Regions from separate parts of the Kitasatospora sp. NPDC048715 genome, predicted to be linked through region 1. Evidence: riboswitches for the same ligand, from Rfam matches in the RefSeq annotation. Region 1 holds a riboswitch; the other holds the start of a gene.
What was found. Region 1 has a riboswitch for cobalamin ahead of ACGFSC_RS28825 (iron ABC transporter permease). Riboswitches for the same ligand answer to the same signal wherever they lie in the genome.
Positions count from the first base shown of each region.

Region 2: another riboswitch for cobalamin. It lies ahead of ACGFSC_RS08155 (HoxN/HupN/NixA family nickel/cobalt transporter); the one in region 1 lies ahead of ACGFSC_RS28825 (iron ABC transporter permease).

Region 1 is NZ_JBICVH010000016.1:277,375-284,387, forward strand. Features, by position in the region: gene ACGFSC_RS28795 (SigB/SigF/SigG family RNA polymerase sigma factor) at 1-539, opposite strand, end outside; gene ACGFSC_RS28800 (anti-sigma regulatory factor) at 720-1,130, opposite strand; gene ACGFSC_RS28805 (GNAT family N-acetyltransferase) at 1,319-1,795, opposite strand; gene ACGFSC_RS28810 (nuclear transport factor 2 family protein) at 1,806-2,189, opposite strand; gene ACGFSC_RS28815 (ABC transporter substrate-binding protein) at 2,277-3,269, opposite strand; gene ACGFSC_RS28820 (ABC transporter ATP-binding protein) at 3,298-4,047, opposite strand; gene ACGFSC_RS28825 (iron ABC transporter permease) at 4,134-5,198, opposite strand; cobalamin riboswitch at 5,306-5,456, opposite strand; gene sodN (superoxide dismutase, Ni) at 5,545-5,940, opposite strand; gene sodX (nickel-type superoxide dismutase maturation protease) at 6,214-6,576, shown strand; gene ACGFSC_RS28840 (CGNR zinc finger domain-containing protein) at 6,573-7,013, opposite strand, start outside.
Region 2 is NZ_JBICVH010000003.1:325,758-332,770, reverse strand. Features, by position in the region: gene ACGFSC_RS08165 (hypothetical protein) at 1-773, opposite strand, end outside; gene ACGFSC_RS08160 (metalloregulator ArsR/SmtB family transcription factor) at 832-1,215, opposite strand; cobalamin riboswitch at 1,298-1,511, shown strand; gene ACGFSC_RS08155 (HoxN/HupN/NixA family nickel/cobalt transporter) at 1,542-2,657, shown strand; gene ACGFSC_RS08150 (aminopeptidase P family protein) at 3,039-4,145, shown strand; gene efp (elongation factor P) at 4,224-4,787, shown strand; gene nusB (transcription antitermination factor NusB) at 4,792-5,229, shown strand; gene ACGFSC_RS08135 (thioesterase family protein) at 5,372-6,196, shown strand; gene ACGFSC_RS08130 (hypothetical protein) at 6,330-7,013, shown strand, end outside.

The sequences.
Region 1 (7,013 bases):
TGCCGCTTGATCTCCCCGACGATGGTCGGCGTCGCGTAGGTGGAGAACTCGACCCCGCGCTCGTGGTCGAAGCGGTCCACGGACTTGATCAGGCCGATGGTGGCGACCTGGGTCAGGTCGTCCAGCGGCTCGCCCCGGTTGCGGAAGCGCCGGGCCAGGTGCTCGACCAGCGGGATGTGCATCCGCACCAGCTGGTTGCGCAGCTCGACGCGCTCCGGGGAGCCCTCGGGCAGTGCGGACAGCCGGACGAACAGCGCACGGGCGGCCTCCCGGTCCGGGGCGCCGGTGCGGTGCGAGCCCTGGGCGGGCACGGCGCTGTGCGGCTCGGCCTCGACCGCCGGGTCCGTCTCGCCCGCCGGGTCCGGCGGGGGCACGGAGGCAGGCGTCGGCTCGGACGTCGGCTCGGTGGGGTGGCTCATCCGCTGGGCGTCCTTCGGGTGCGCTTCGTCGTTGGCGGCGAGGCCGGGAACGCTCGCCTGGGTCGGTACGGCGGGTCCCGCCGTCGCGAGGCCGGTACGGTCCAGATCACTCACGGCCATTCCCCCGTTCCGTTCCGGGAGCACCGGGGCCGGTGGCCCCGGAATCGTCTCGTTGGTCGTACCGCGTGGGTGGCGGTACCGGGAGCCGTCCGTCGGAACCCCGGTCGGGGGAGCGGCGGACGGCCCTTGCGCGGGTGGTGCTCGGTGCTGCTCGGTCGTGCGGTTCGGTCCGGCGCCCGGCTAGTGGGCGGGGGACCCGCCGCGCTTCTTGTTCAGGCTGATCGACACGGTCTTGTCCGCGCCGACCGAGGAGTCGACCTCGCCGGCCAGGGCGGAGAGCACCGTCCAGGCGAAGGTGTCCCGCTCGGGGGCCTTGCCGTCGGTGGTCGGGGCCGAGACGGTGACCTTCAACGAGTCGCCGACCAGCCGGAACTCGCAGGACAGTACGGACCCGGGCACCGCCTGCTGGAGCAGGATGGCGCAGGCCTCGTCGACCGCGATCCGCAGATCCTCGATCTCGTCGAGCGTGAAGTCCAGCCGGGCCGCCAACCCGGCCGTCGCTGTTCGCAGGACGGAGAGGTAGGCCCCCGCTGCGGGCAGCCGGACCTCCACGAAGTCCTGAACACCGAGATCGCCGTCGATCTGGGACACCCTTGCCTCCTGGGTGGCGCGCTGTGCTTTCTTGGTACCCCGCTTGTTACCGCTTGCTACCCCCGTAGGGGGCCCGGCGTCACGCATCCACCATCGCTCTGCCCTCCGCACCCCGGTTCGGGAGTTACTCATGGTAAGGCATTGCGACGCAGGGTGGCAGACCCTTTCGCCGGTCTCCGGACGGCCGTTCAGCGCCGCCCGGCTTCGGCCAGGGCCTCGCCGGTGAGCCGGTAGACCGTCCACTCGTCCATCGGCACCGCGCCGATCGCCTTGTAGAAGTCGATCGAGGGCTGGTTCCAGTCCAGGACCGACCACTCGACCCGGGAGTAGCCGCGCTCGACGGCGATCCGGGCGAGCTCCAGCAGCAGCGCCTTGCCGTGGCCGCCGCCGCGCGCCTGCGGACGGACGTACAGGTCCTCCAGGTAGATCCCGTGAGTGCCGCGCCAGGTCGAGAAGTTGCGGAACCACACCGCGAAGCCGACCGGCTCGCCGGTGGCCTCGTCCTCGGCGATCAGCCCGAACAGGGCCGGGTTCTCGCCGAACAGGGCGTCGTGCAGCTGCTCCTCGGTGGCCTTCGCCTCGTGCAGGGCCTGCTCGTAGTCCGCGAGTTCGCGGATCATGGCGTGGATGACGGGAACGTCGGTGGCGACGGCGGTGCGGATCATGCCTGTGAGCCTACTGCTCGGGACCCGTCTCGTCCCAGGCCTGGACGGAGGTCTGGTCGACGATCCGGCCGTCCCGCAGCACGGCCATCGAGGACATCAGCACCCGGACGCCGTCGGGGTACCGGCAGGACTCCAGGAAGGCGGCGTGGTCGCCCTGGACCACCACCTGTTCCAGCTTGTGGGTCATCTCGCGGCCGTAGACGTCGTCCAGCATGGCGCCGATCTCCTCCCGGCCGTGCATCACCAGGGGGTGGCTGGGCTGGGTCTTGCGATCGACCATGCGCAGTTCGGCGTCCTGCGCGTAGAGCGCCAGGAGGGTCTCGGCGTCGCAGCGCTCGATGCCCTCGCGCAGGGCGCGGGTGTCGAAGGCGCCGGGGGTCGCCATCGTGGTCATGATCTCGCTCCTCCGGTCGGGTTCCGTCGGCTCGTACCTTGAGCGTACGCCCGCGGCCACCGCCCCGGAGGAGCGGACCGGGGGCCGTCAGCGGGCCGGCACGGTGCGCAGGTACTCGGCCAGCGCGCCGACCGCGGCCGGGTTGCGCGGGCTCTCCACCAGGTCGACGTAGTCCATGACGAAGATCCGGTCGTTCCTGACCGCGGAGACGTTGGCCAGCGGCGGGAAGGACTTCAGGAACTTCCGCTTCTCCTCGGCCCCGGGCGTCGCGTAGTCGTTGATCACGATCACCTCCGGGTCGCGCTGCACCACGCCCTCCCAGCCGGCCGTGACCCAGGTGTCGGCGAGGTCGCCCATGATGTTGCTCCCGCCGGCCTTGGCGATGATCTCGTTGGCGGCGGCGAACTTCCCGGCGGTGTACGGCTTGTCCTGCCCGCTGTCGTACAGGAAGACGGACGGGCGGCGCTCGGGCTGCGGGACGGCGGCGATCTGCGCCTTGAAGTCCGCGATCAGCCGGTCGGAGCGGTCCTTGACGTCGAAGATCTCGCCGAGGTTGGCCAGGTCGGTGTAGAGGGCCTCCAGCGGGTCCATCACGCCGCGCTCGGTGCCCTTGCCGCTGCGGCAGGACTCGCTGAGCACGTACGAGTCGACGCCGAGCGCCTTGAAGGCCTGCGGGGTGACGCCGGCGCCCTCGTCGAAGCCGTAGTGCCAGCCGGCGAGGACCAGGTCGGCCCGGGCGTCGAGGGCGATCTCCTTGGTGAGCACCTTCTTGGAGAGCCAGGTGGTCTGCTGGTAGCCGTCCTTCCAGGCCACCTTGTCGATCCGGCCCTTGTCGTCGGGCATCACGTAGCCGGCCATCCGGTCGGCGAGGCCGAGGGAGAGCATCAGCTCGGTGATGTTGACGTCGTTGGTCACCACCCGGGCGGGCTTCTGCGCGAAGGTGAGCTTCTGCCCGCAGTTGTCCACCGTCACCGGGTAGTGGGCGGAGGCGGTGGCGGCCTCCTTCGGGGCGATCTCGGCGCCGCAGGCGGTGAGTCCGAGGACGAGCAGGGCGGCGGTGGCAACGGCCTTGGTGCGCAAGGTGGTTCCTCTGGGCAGGCGGGACGGGTCAGGAGGAGCGGGCGAGCCGGTCGAACAGCAGCTGGAGGGCGCCGGTCTCCGGGTGCCGCACCGGGGTGGCGCGGACGCCGAACACCTCGGCCAGCAGGGCGGGGCGGAGCACCTCGTGGGGCGGGCCGGAGGCGACGATCCGCCCGGCCCGCAGCACGTAGACCAGGTCGCAGTGGCCGGCCGCCAGGTTGAGGTCGTGCAGCGCGGTGAGCACCGTCGGGCCGGCCTCGCGGGCGAGCGCCAGCACCTCCAACTGGTGGGCGATGTCGAGGTGGTTGGTGGGTTCGTCCAGCACCAGCAGGCGCGGTTCCTGGACCAGCGCGCGGGCGAACAGCACCCGCTGCTTCTCGCCCCCGGACAGGCTCAGGAAGCCGCGCTCGGCGAGGTGCCCGGCCCGGACCTTGCGCAGCGCCCCGGCGCAGCGCTCCGCGTCCCCGTCGGCCGGGGAGCCGAAGCCGCGGCGGTGCGGCAGCCGGCCCATGGCGACCACCTCGGCGACGGTGAAGTCGAACTCGGCGGAGTGCTCCTGGGTCAGCGCGGCCACCCGGCGGGCCGTGTCGCGGGCGCTCAGGGCGTGCAGGTCGTCGCCGGCCAGCCGGACCACGCCGCCGGCCGGCTTCAGCACCCGGTAGACGCAGCGCAGCAGGGTCGACTTGCCGCTGCCGTTCGGGCCGACCAGCCCGACCACCTGCCCGGCGGCGGCCGCCAGGTTCACCTCGTGGACCAGCCGGGTGCCGGCCAGCTCCACCGAGACGGCGTCGACGGCGAGGTCCTGGGCCCGCGCCGGGTCGGGCGCGGCCGGGCCGGTCGGGTCGGTCGCCGTGGTCACGTCGGTCACCGGGTTCCTCCGAGGGCCTGGCCGCGGCGGCGCATCATCAGCAGGAAGGCGGGCACGCCGAGCACCGCGGTGAACACCCCGACGGGCAGTTCGGCGGGTGCCAGCAGGGTGCGCGAGGCGATGTCCACCCAGACCAGCAGCAGTGCCCCGGCGAGCGGCGCGATCACCAGCACCCGGCGGTGCCCGGCGCCGACCAGCATCCGCGCCAGGTGCGGCATCAGCAGCCCGACGAAGCCGATCGCCCCGCTGACCGCGACCACGGTGCCGGTGACGGCGGCGGTCACCACGAACAGCTCGCGGCGCAGCCGGTCCGGGTCCACGCCGAGCGAGGCGGAGGTCTCGTCGCCCATGGCGAGCGCGTCCAGCCGTCCGGCGGCGCAGGCCAGGTACGCGAGGCCGGCCACCACCGTGACGGCGGCGATCGGCACCTTGCCCCAGGTGGCGCCGCCGAGGCTGCCGAGCAGCCACATCATGGCGTCCCGGGCGGCCTCGCCGCGGTCGGCGGCGAAGACCATCAGGGTGGTGGCGGCGGAGAAGCCGTAGGACAGCGCGGTGCCGGTGAGCACCAGGCGCAGCGGGGTGAGTCCGTACGCGGTGCGGGCGGCGAGGTAGACGAGCGTCATGGCGGCCAGCGCGGAGCCGAAGGCGGAGGCGGAGATCGCCCACACCCCGAGCGAGGCGAAGGCGCCGAAGAGCAGGACGGCGTTGGCGCCGACGGCCGCGCCGGAGGAGATGCCGAGCACGAAGGGGTCGGCCAGCGCGTTGCGCACCAGGGCCTGGACGGCGACCCCGCAGGCGGCGAGTCCGGCGCCGACGACGGAGGCCAGCACGGTGCGCGGCAGCCGGATCTCCCAGACGATCGCGTACGCGGCCGCCTCGTCCGCGTCCAGCCGTCCGCCGGTCAGCCCGGCGCCCAGCAGCCGCAGCACCCGGGGCAGGCCGAGTCCGGAGGAGCCGAGGGCGACCCCGCAGAGCAGCGACAGCAGCAGGGCGGCGACGAGGCCGGCGGCGAGCGGGACGACGGGTATTCGACGGGTGGGCGGGCCGACTGCACGGTCCACGACTGCACGGTCCACGGGTGCGCCTTGCCTCGGGCCGCGGGTGCGCCGGGGCGGGCGCCGGCCGAAGGCGTGCCTGGGCGCCGTTCCCCTCGCAGTCCGCGGCGAGTTGTCGGGAGTTCAGCGGCCGGGGGCGATCGGGCTGGCGCGGGCCGTACGGGCTGGTACGGGCCGTGCTCACCGTTGCGGGTCAGCGCCGGATTCACACCGGACTTCCCCCTCGGACGCCCTGGCAGCATAACAGCCACTCAGGGCAGGCAACCCTTACCGGCCCTGGGCGGGCCGGGAACGCGCGACCGCCCCCGTCCGGCGGTGCGGACGGGGGCGGTCGGGTGGCGACGCGTCAGGCTCAGGCCTGCTTGGTCTCCCAGAAGATCTTGTCGACCTCGGCGATCAGGTCCAGCAGGGCCTGGCCGGTGGCCGGGTCGGTGGACGCCTTGGCGGCCGAGGCGGCCTTCAGGGTGTCGTTGATCAGCTGGTGCAGCTGCGGGTACTTCTCGAAGTGCGGGGCCTTGAAGTAGTCGCTCCACAGCACCGAGATGTGGTGCTTGACGGCCTCGGCGCGCTGCTCCTTGATGATGATGGCGCGGGCGCGGAAGTGCGGGTCCTCGTTGGCCTGGTACTTCTCCTGGGTGGCCTTGACCGACTCGGCCTCCAGCTTGGCCTGCGCCGGGTCGTACACGCCGCAGGGCAGGTCGCAGTGGGCGTGGGCGGTGGCGCGAGGTGCAAACAGACGAGAGAACATGGGAGTCCTTCCTTAGATCGTCTTCCCGCGCCCGAGATTACCCTTCCGGCCTCGCCGTTTCGCGATCGGGCGGCGGGCCTAGGGCAAAAGACGGACCAGGAACCGGGGTAATCCGGACATCGGACCGGTGACGGTCCGTACGGCAGACTGGGGGCGGGCGGAGCAGGAGGAGGAGTCGTGGCGCGGAGCACGCGACCGCAGGACGCCGGGGCCGGGGGGCCGGACCGGGGCGGCGCGCTGCCGTTCGGACTGGTCGACGTGGCGGGGCCGTCGATGGTCCCGACCCTGCGCGAGGGCGACCAGCTGCTGGTCCGCTACGGCGCGCCGATCCGGCCGGGCGCGGTGGTGGTCTTCCGGCACCCCTTCCAGCAGGACCTGCTGGTGGTGAAGCGGGCCGCCGAGCGCCGGGCCACGGGCTGGTGGCTGCTCTCCGACAACCGCCCGGTGGACAGCGACAGCCGCAGCTACGGCGCCGTGCCGGACGAGCTGGTGCTCGGCCGGGTGCTGCTGCGGCTGCGCCCGAGCCCGGTCTGGCTGGCGCCGGGGCGCCGGCTGGAGCGGCTGCTGCTCACCCCGCGGCTGGCCCGGGTGCCGGGCCTCGCCCGCCGGCTCGGTGCCTGGGTGGAGGACGTCTAGGACCCGCCCCGGGCCGCCGCCTCCGCCTCCTGGCGCTTGCGGGCCCGGTAGGCGGCCACGTTGGCGCGGGTCGCGCAGCGGTCCGAGCAGTAGCGGCGGGAGCGGTTGGTCGAGGTGTCCAGGTAGGCGTTGCGGCAGGGCGCGGCCTGGCAGATGCCGAGCCGGTCGGCGCCCAGCTCGGTCAGGTGGACGGCCAGGCCCATGCAGGCGACCGCGGTGAAGTGCGCGGTGGCGGTGGGGGAGTTGTCGGCCAGGTGCAGGTGCCAGCGCGGTCGTCCGGCGTCGTCCAGGTAGTCGTGCCCGGAGACCAGCGGGCTGACCGGGTACTCCATCAGCAGGCTGTTCAGCAGGTCGACGCCGCGGATCTCGTCCCCCTCCGCGGCGGCCTCGAAGACCCCGCGCAGCCGGGTCCGCACCGCCCGCAGCCGGGGCAGGTC
Region 2 (7,013 bases), on a different contig from region 1:
GCGTCGTCGAGCAGCGCCTCGGGGTCGTGGCGGCTCCACACGTTGGGGTGCAGGACGACGGCGACCGTGTACTCGTCGGCGGGGAGCCGGCGGACCAGCCGCCGGGGGAGGTCCGGGTGGCGGCCGAACAAGGAGTGCTCGCTCCAGGTGGAGCTGACGACGACGAGCCGTCGGCCGCCGGTGGCGCCGAGTGCGGCGCGGTAGCCGTCGCGGGAGCGCCGGCTGCCGAGCATCCGGTCGAAGCAGGGGTCGCCGACCACCCGGGCGACGTCCAGCGCCTCGGGGCAGGAGACCCGCAGCCGGTCCAGCTGCTCGGGGTGGGAGAGGCCGAGGACGTCCACGAACACCCGTCCGCGGTGGGTGAGTTCGTTGCGGGACAGACCGGCGGCGGTGACCGTGTCGCCGGTGGACTCGGTGACCAGCCGGTTGTAGCCGACGCCGTGCGGGAGGACGACGAGGCGGGCGTCCAGCCGGTGCATGGAGGAGTGGACGGCGCAGGCGACGGCCAGGTCGAAGCGGCGGCTGACGGCGTCCTCCCAGTCCAGCACGGTGAAGCCGGGCAGGCCGTGCAGGTACTCGTCCAGGGCGCGGTCGGCGAAGGCGGAGCCGGGGTTGACGGTGAAGTACCGGTCGATGCCGTCCGGGTTCAGCAGGGTCAGGACGTCCAGGACCCGGGTGGCCGAGGTGAGGGTGCGGGCGACCGCCAGCACGCGGGCCCTGACCGGTCGGGTGTTCCACCGGTCGGCGGGCCAGGCGTGGGGGCGGGACGGCACGTCATGATCGTACTCATCCGCTCCGGCCGCGGCGCGGTTCCGGGGCCGGGCCAGTGGGTCAGCCCGTGGCCGCGGTGGGCTCGTGGTGTTCACCGGCGGCGCACTCGTCGAGGAGGGGGCGCATGGCCTCGTCCACGAGCTGGTAGCGCACCACGCGCCCGTCCCGGTCGCCGGTGACCACGCCGGCCGTGCGGAGCAGCCGCAGGGCCTGGGAGACGGCGGGGTCGCGCATGCCGGTGGCGACCGCGAGGTCGGTGACGGCGAGCGGCCCGGCCCGGTGGAGGGCGAGCAGCAGGGCGAGCCGGCCGGGGTCGGCGAGCAGGGAGAACCGCTCGGCCCAGGACCGGACGTGGGCCGGGTCGCCGATCGCGGCGATGGCCTCGCAGACCCGGTGCCCGTCGATGGTGCGGTGGCCCGCGCGGTCGGCCGGTACGAGATGCATGCGGACATTCTCGCAGGCGGCGGTCTGTGATCCTGGACACCTGCGCAGGTGCGCAACCTTGCACGGGTCGGGGCGTGACCCCTACGGTGTTCCCCGCCGTGGTGCTCGGGAAGACCGGTGACGGACCCTCAGGGGTCCCAGCCCGGAGCGGCCCTCGCCACTGTGATCGGGTCGTTCCTCCGTCCGCGGAGGAACGTCGTCCGTACCCATGGAGCCACTGGGCGCCTCGTGCGCTTGGGAAGGCGGGTGCGGGTGTCCCGTCAGCCAGGAGACCGGCCACGGCATCTCACGAGGTTTTCCACGAGGTGCTGGAGCGTGATCCGCAGATGACCCTGCCCGAAACCGTTGCCGCCGGGGCCGAACCGGCCCCCTCCGCGCTGCCCAGCTTCCAGTGGCGGCGCGAGGACACCGTCCGTACCGCCGGGCTGATGGCGGTGATCGTGGCCATGCACGTGGTGGCCTTCGGCACGCTGATCTTCCTGGTCGCACCCGAGAAGTACGCGGTCGGTACCCAGGTCTTCGGGGTGGGCCTGGGTATCACCGCGTACACCCTCGGGATGCGGCACGCCTTCGACGCCGACCACATCGCGGTGATCGACAACACCACCAGAAAGCTGATGGCGGACGGCAAGCGGCCGGTCTCGGTGGGCTTCTGGTTCGCCCTCGGGCACTCCTCGATGGTGGTGCTGATGGCCGCCCTGGTGGCGGGCGGCGCGCAGCTGGCGAACACCCTGATGGACGACGAGTCGGCCACCCACAAGTGGCTCGGCGTGATCGGGACGACCACCTCCGGCGTGTTCCTCTACCTGATCGGCGCGCTCAACCTGGCGGCGCTGCTCGGCATCCTCAGGGTGTTCCGCTCGATGCGGGCCGGGAAGTTCGACGAGAAGGAGCTGGAGGCGCACCTCGACTCGCGCGGCTTCATGGCCCGGGTGCTGAACCGGGCGACCCGTTCGATCACCCGGCCCGGGCAGATGTTCCCGGTGGGCATGGTGCTGGGGCTGGGCTTCGACACCGCGACCGAGGTCACCCTGATGGTGATGGCCGGCTCGGGCGCCGCCTCCGGGCTGCCCTGGTACGCGATCGTCTGCCTGCCGCTGCTGTTCGCGGCCGGGATGAGCCTGTTCGACACCCTGGACGGGACGTTCATGAACTTCGCGTACCAGTGGGCCTTCGCCAACCCGGTGCGGAAGGTGTACTACAACCTGACCATCACCGGTCTGTCGATCGCGGTGGCCTTCGTCATCGGCACCATCGAGCTGGTCGGGGTGCTGCACGAGAAGCTCGATCTGACCGACCCGGTCACCGGCTTCATCGCCGACATCTCACTGGACAACGTCGGCTACGCCATCGCCGGGCTGTTCGTGGTCGTCTGGGCGATCGCGATCGGGTACTGGAAGCTCGCCGGGGTCGAGAAGCGCTGGACGCCCGAGGGCTCCTGAGCCACCCGGCCGCGAGCGGCGGCCTGCCCGCGCGCGCCGGAACGGCGCCTCCCCGCGGTGGGGAGGCGCCGTGCGCGTTCCGGGGGGCCTGGTGCGCCCCGGGCCGGCGCTCCTCACGGAAGTCGACGTGCCGGCCGGCGACCGGGTCGCACTCGCACAGGACCGGAAGTGACATATCCGTGACGGAGCGTAGCGGCCGGTAGGAGTCCGAGGGGCCGCCGGGGGTGCGGGGCCCCCTCGGCGGCACGCTGCGTGGGGGGCGGGGTGAGGGCCCGAGGGGGACGGTGCCGCGGTCGCGCAGGGGGGCGCGCAAGGGGTATTGGGGGTTCTGCCGGGGGTGCTCGGCGGGCGCTTCGGGCCGGGGGTTCGTAGGCTCGACGCATGGCGGATGCGTACGCGGGGCGGCGGGAGCGGGTGAGGGAGCACTGCAGTGCGGCCGGGGCCGATGCGGCGCTGATCACCCGCGCGGCGAACGTGCGGTACCTGACGGGCTGCGCGCCCTGCGGGGCGAGCCTGCTGCTGACCAGGGAGCGGGCGCTGCTCGCGCTGCCGGACGACCTGCCGCCGGACGACTCCGGGGAGCACCTGATCGCCCCGGACGTCACCCGGCTGCCGGTGGCGGCCGGGTCGGACTCCGCGCTGGCCGTCGCGGCCGTCGCCGCGCGGTCCGGGGTGTCGGGACTGGCGGTGGAGGAGCACGACCTGACCGTCACCCGGCACCGGGCGGTGGGGGGCCTGACCGAGGGGGCCCGGCTGGTGGACCTCGCCCAGACGGTCGAGCGGCTGCGGGTGGTCAAGGACGAGCACGAGATCGCCGACCTGCGGATCGCCGCCGAGATCGCCGACCAGGCGCTGGGCGAGCTGCTGGAGTCGATCCTGGTCGGCCGCACCGAGCGGCACCTGGCGATGGAGCTGGAGCGCCGGATGATCGACCACGGCGCCGACCGGGCCGCCTTCCCGGTCTCGGTCGGCACCGGCAGCCACTCCGGCCAGGCCGCCCACCAGCCCACCGACCGCCGGGTGGAGGAGGGCGACTTCCTGACCGTGGTGATGGGCGCCCAGTACCGCGGCTACGGCGTCTCCACCGCCCGCACCTTCGTGATCGGCGCGGCCCCCGCGCCCTGGCAGGTGGAGCTGCACCGGCTGGTCTTCCGGGCCCAGCGGGCCGGGCGGGAGGCGCTCGGACCGGGCGTGGAGCAGTGCGTGCCCGACCGGGCCGCCCGGCAGGTCCTGGAGGCGGCCGGCCACACCGAGGCCTCCCCGCACCCGGTGGGCCACGGCGTCGGGCTGGAGATCCGGGAGGCGCCGCGCCTCGGTCCGTCGGACATGGGTAAACTGGACAGCCGCGTGCCGGTCACCGTCGGTCCGGGGGTCCACCTCCCGGGCAGGGGCGGCGTCCGGATCGAGGACACGCTCGTCGTGCGCCCCCTCGAAGAGGGCGGGCCCGAGCTGCTCACCATCACCACCAAGGAGCTCCTCGCCCTGTGACCGCGGCCCCCCGGGGGCCGTGGGAGGCAGGACGCAATCCCTTGGTTCCTTGACAGCTATACAGGAGTTAGTGCGCCCGTGGCTTCCACGAACGATCTCAAGAACGGCATGGTCCTCAAGCTGGAGGGCGGCAAGCTCTGGTCCGTCGTCGAGTTCCAGCACGTCAAGCCCGGCAAGGGCCCGGCCTTCGTGCGTACCAAGCTCAAGGAGGTCCTGACCGGCAAGGTCGTCGACAAGACCTTCAACGCGGGCACCAAGGTCGAGACCGCCAACGTCGACAAGCGCGGCATGCAGTTCTCGTACAAGGACGGCGAGAACTTCGTGTTCATGGACATGGACACCTACGACCAGCTGACCATCGAGCCGTCGGTCGTTGGCGACGCCGCCAAGTACCTGCTGGAGGGCTTCGAGGCCCTCGTCGCGCAGAACGAGGGCTCGGTCCTCTACATCGAGCTCCCGGCCGCGGTCGAGCTGACCATCGCCGAGACCGAGCCGGGCGTCCAGGGCGACCGCTCCACCGGTGGCACCAAGCCGGCCACCCTGGAGACCGGCGCCGAGATCCAGGTGCCGCTCTTCGTCACCAAGGGTGAGAAGGTCAAGGTCGACACCCGCGACGGCAGCTACCTCGGCCGGGTGAAGTAAGTCCGTGTCGGCCGCACGCAGCAAGGCCCGCACCAGGGCCTTCCAGATCCTCTTCGAGGCCGACCACCGCGGGGTCGACCCGCAGCAGGTCCTCGCCGACTGGGTGGCCCGCGCCCGCGAGCCCAGGCCCGACGAGGGCACCCCGCAGGTCGGTGAGTACACCATGGAGCTCATCGAGGGGTACGTCCAGCACGCTCGTCGCATCGACGACCTGATCGAGCAGTACTCCGTCGGCTGGTCGCTCGACCGGATGCCGATCGTGGACCGCAACGTCCTGCGGCTCGGTGCCTACGAGCTGATCTGGGAGGACGGCGTCCCGGACGCCGTCGTCCTGGACGAGGCCGTCGAGATCGCCAAGGAGTTCTCCACGGACGACTCCCCGGCCTTCGTCAACGGCATGCTCGCCCGCTTCCTGGAGCTGAAGCCGAGCATCCGCCGGTAGACAGGTGGACGTCGTGGACGGCCGTCGGACCCGAACAGGTGTCCGGCGGCCGTTCCGCGTTTCACCCGGTCGGCGTAGGGTGGGGCCCTACTTGTCAGTAACTTGACGTCCGGAACCACGCGTGAAGGGCAGGTCCCCCCAGATGACCACCGCGATCCGCAGCGAGTTCGACCAGGGCATCGCCCTGACCAGGCACCCCGAGGAGGCCGGCCGCTACGACGCCGAGCTCGGCGCCGGCTGGCAGATCGGCGGCGGGGTGAACGGCGGACTGCTGCTCGCGGTGGCCGGACACGCGCTGTCGCTGGAGCACGGCACCCACCCGGACCCGGTGTCGATCAGCGGTTACTACCTGTCCGCCTCCACCCCCGGCCCGGCCACCGTCCGCACCGAGGTGCTGCGCACCGGCCGCGGCCTGTCCACCGGCACCGCCTCGCTCAGCCAGGACGGCGTCGAGCGGCTGCGGGTGGTGGCCAGCCACGGCGACCTCGCCACCGCCGACGGCGAGGTGCGCACCAGTGCGCGGCCGCCGCAGCTGCCGCCGCCGGACCAGTGCATCGGCGTCGAGCACGCGCCCAAGGAGCTGATCGCCCAGGCCGCCCTGCTGGAGCGGTTCGACCTGCGGCTGGACCCGGCCACCATCGGCTGGGCGCTCGGGCAGCCCTCCGGCAACGGGCGGATCCAGGGCTGGTTCCGGCTCGCCGACGGCCGCGAGCCCGACCCGCTGCTGCTCCTGCTGGTCGCCGACGCGCTGCCGCCGGTCACCTTCGACCTCGGCATGCCGGGCTGGGCGCCCACCATCGAGCTGACCGTCCACCTGCGCGCCAGGCCCGTGCCCGGCTGGTTGCGGGTCACCCACGCGACCCGCAACCTGGCCGGCGGCTACTTCGAGGAGGACGCGGAGGTCTGGGACGAGTCCGGCCGCCTGGTCGCGCAGTCCCGCCAGCTGGCCCGGGCGCCCCGGGCCTGACCCGGCGACCCCGCATTACCGGTGGTTACATTCCTGTGACACGCCGTACGTGTGCGGCGCGCGCGGATGGGGAGGAAGACGGTCAGCGGCGAGCGTGCCGCGGACCGTCAACCCCCGAAGCCAGGAGCCACCGATGAGTCAAAAGGGTCGCGCCCGCCGTAACTCCGACTGCACCGCCGGCGGCTCGCGGCCCGCGGTGCGGGCGTCGCACCGGCCACAGCGGGCCGGCGGCGCCGAGCAGGCTTTTGTCATCGGGGTGCTGACCAACGCCGCGGACTTCGCCCGGGCCCGCGCCTGGGGGATCTCCGACGCCCCCGACCACGAGCGCTACCTGGCCGACACCGCCGAGCTGCTGGCCGAGGCGCTGGAGCGGTTCGACACCGTCCGGGCCCGGATGTTCCACCCGCAGGACTTCGAGGAGTTCTGCGTGCTGCACGGGCTGGACCCGGCCGAGCCCGCCGCCCGCGACCGCTACCTGGTCAACCCGGCCCTGCAGACCCAGCTGCTGGCCTATCAGGGCGAGGAGCTGGCCGGGGACTTCGTGCCCCGCCTGGTGCGCGCCCGGGAGAACGGGCTGACGCTCTGCCACGCCGACCTGCTGCTCGACGGGGGCCTGTACGGGGGCGCGGGCGCGCCCGACGAGGAGCACGCCGCCTGGGTGCGCGCCGCCTACCAGCGCGGGGGCGAGGTGTTCCGCCGGATGCTGGTCGGCGCGGGGGCCGGCGTGTACGAGCTGCGCCTGCGGGTGGACGCGCCCGGCGGGAAGCTGACCGCCGCGGCTCGGGTCCTCCAGTGGGAGGACGGCGTGGTCCGGATC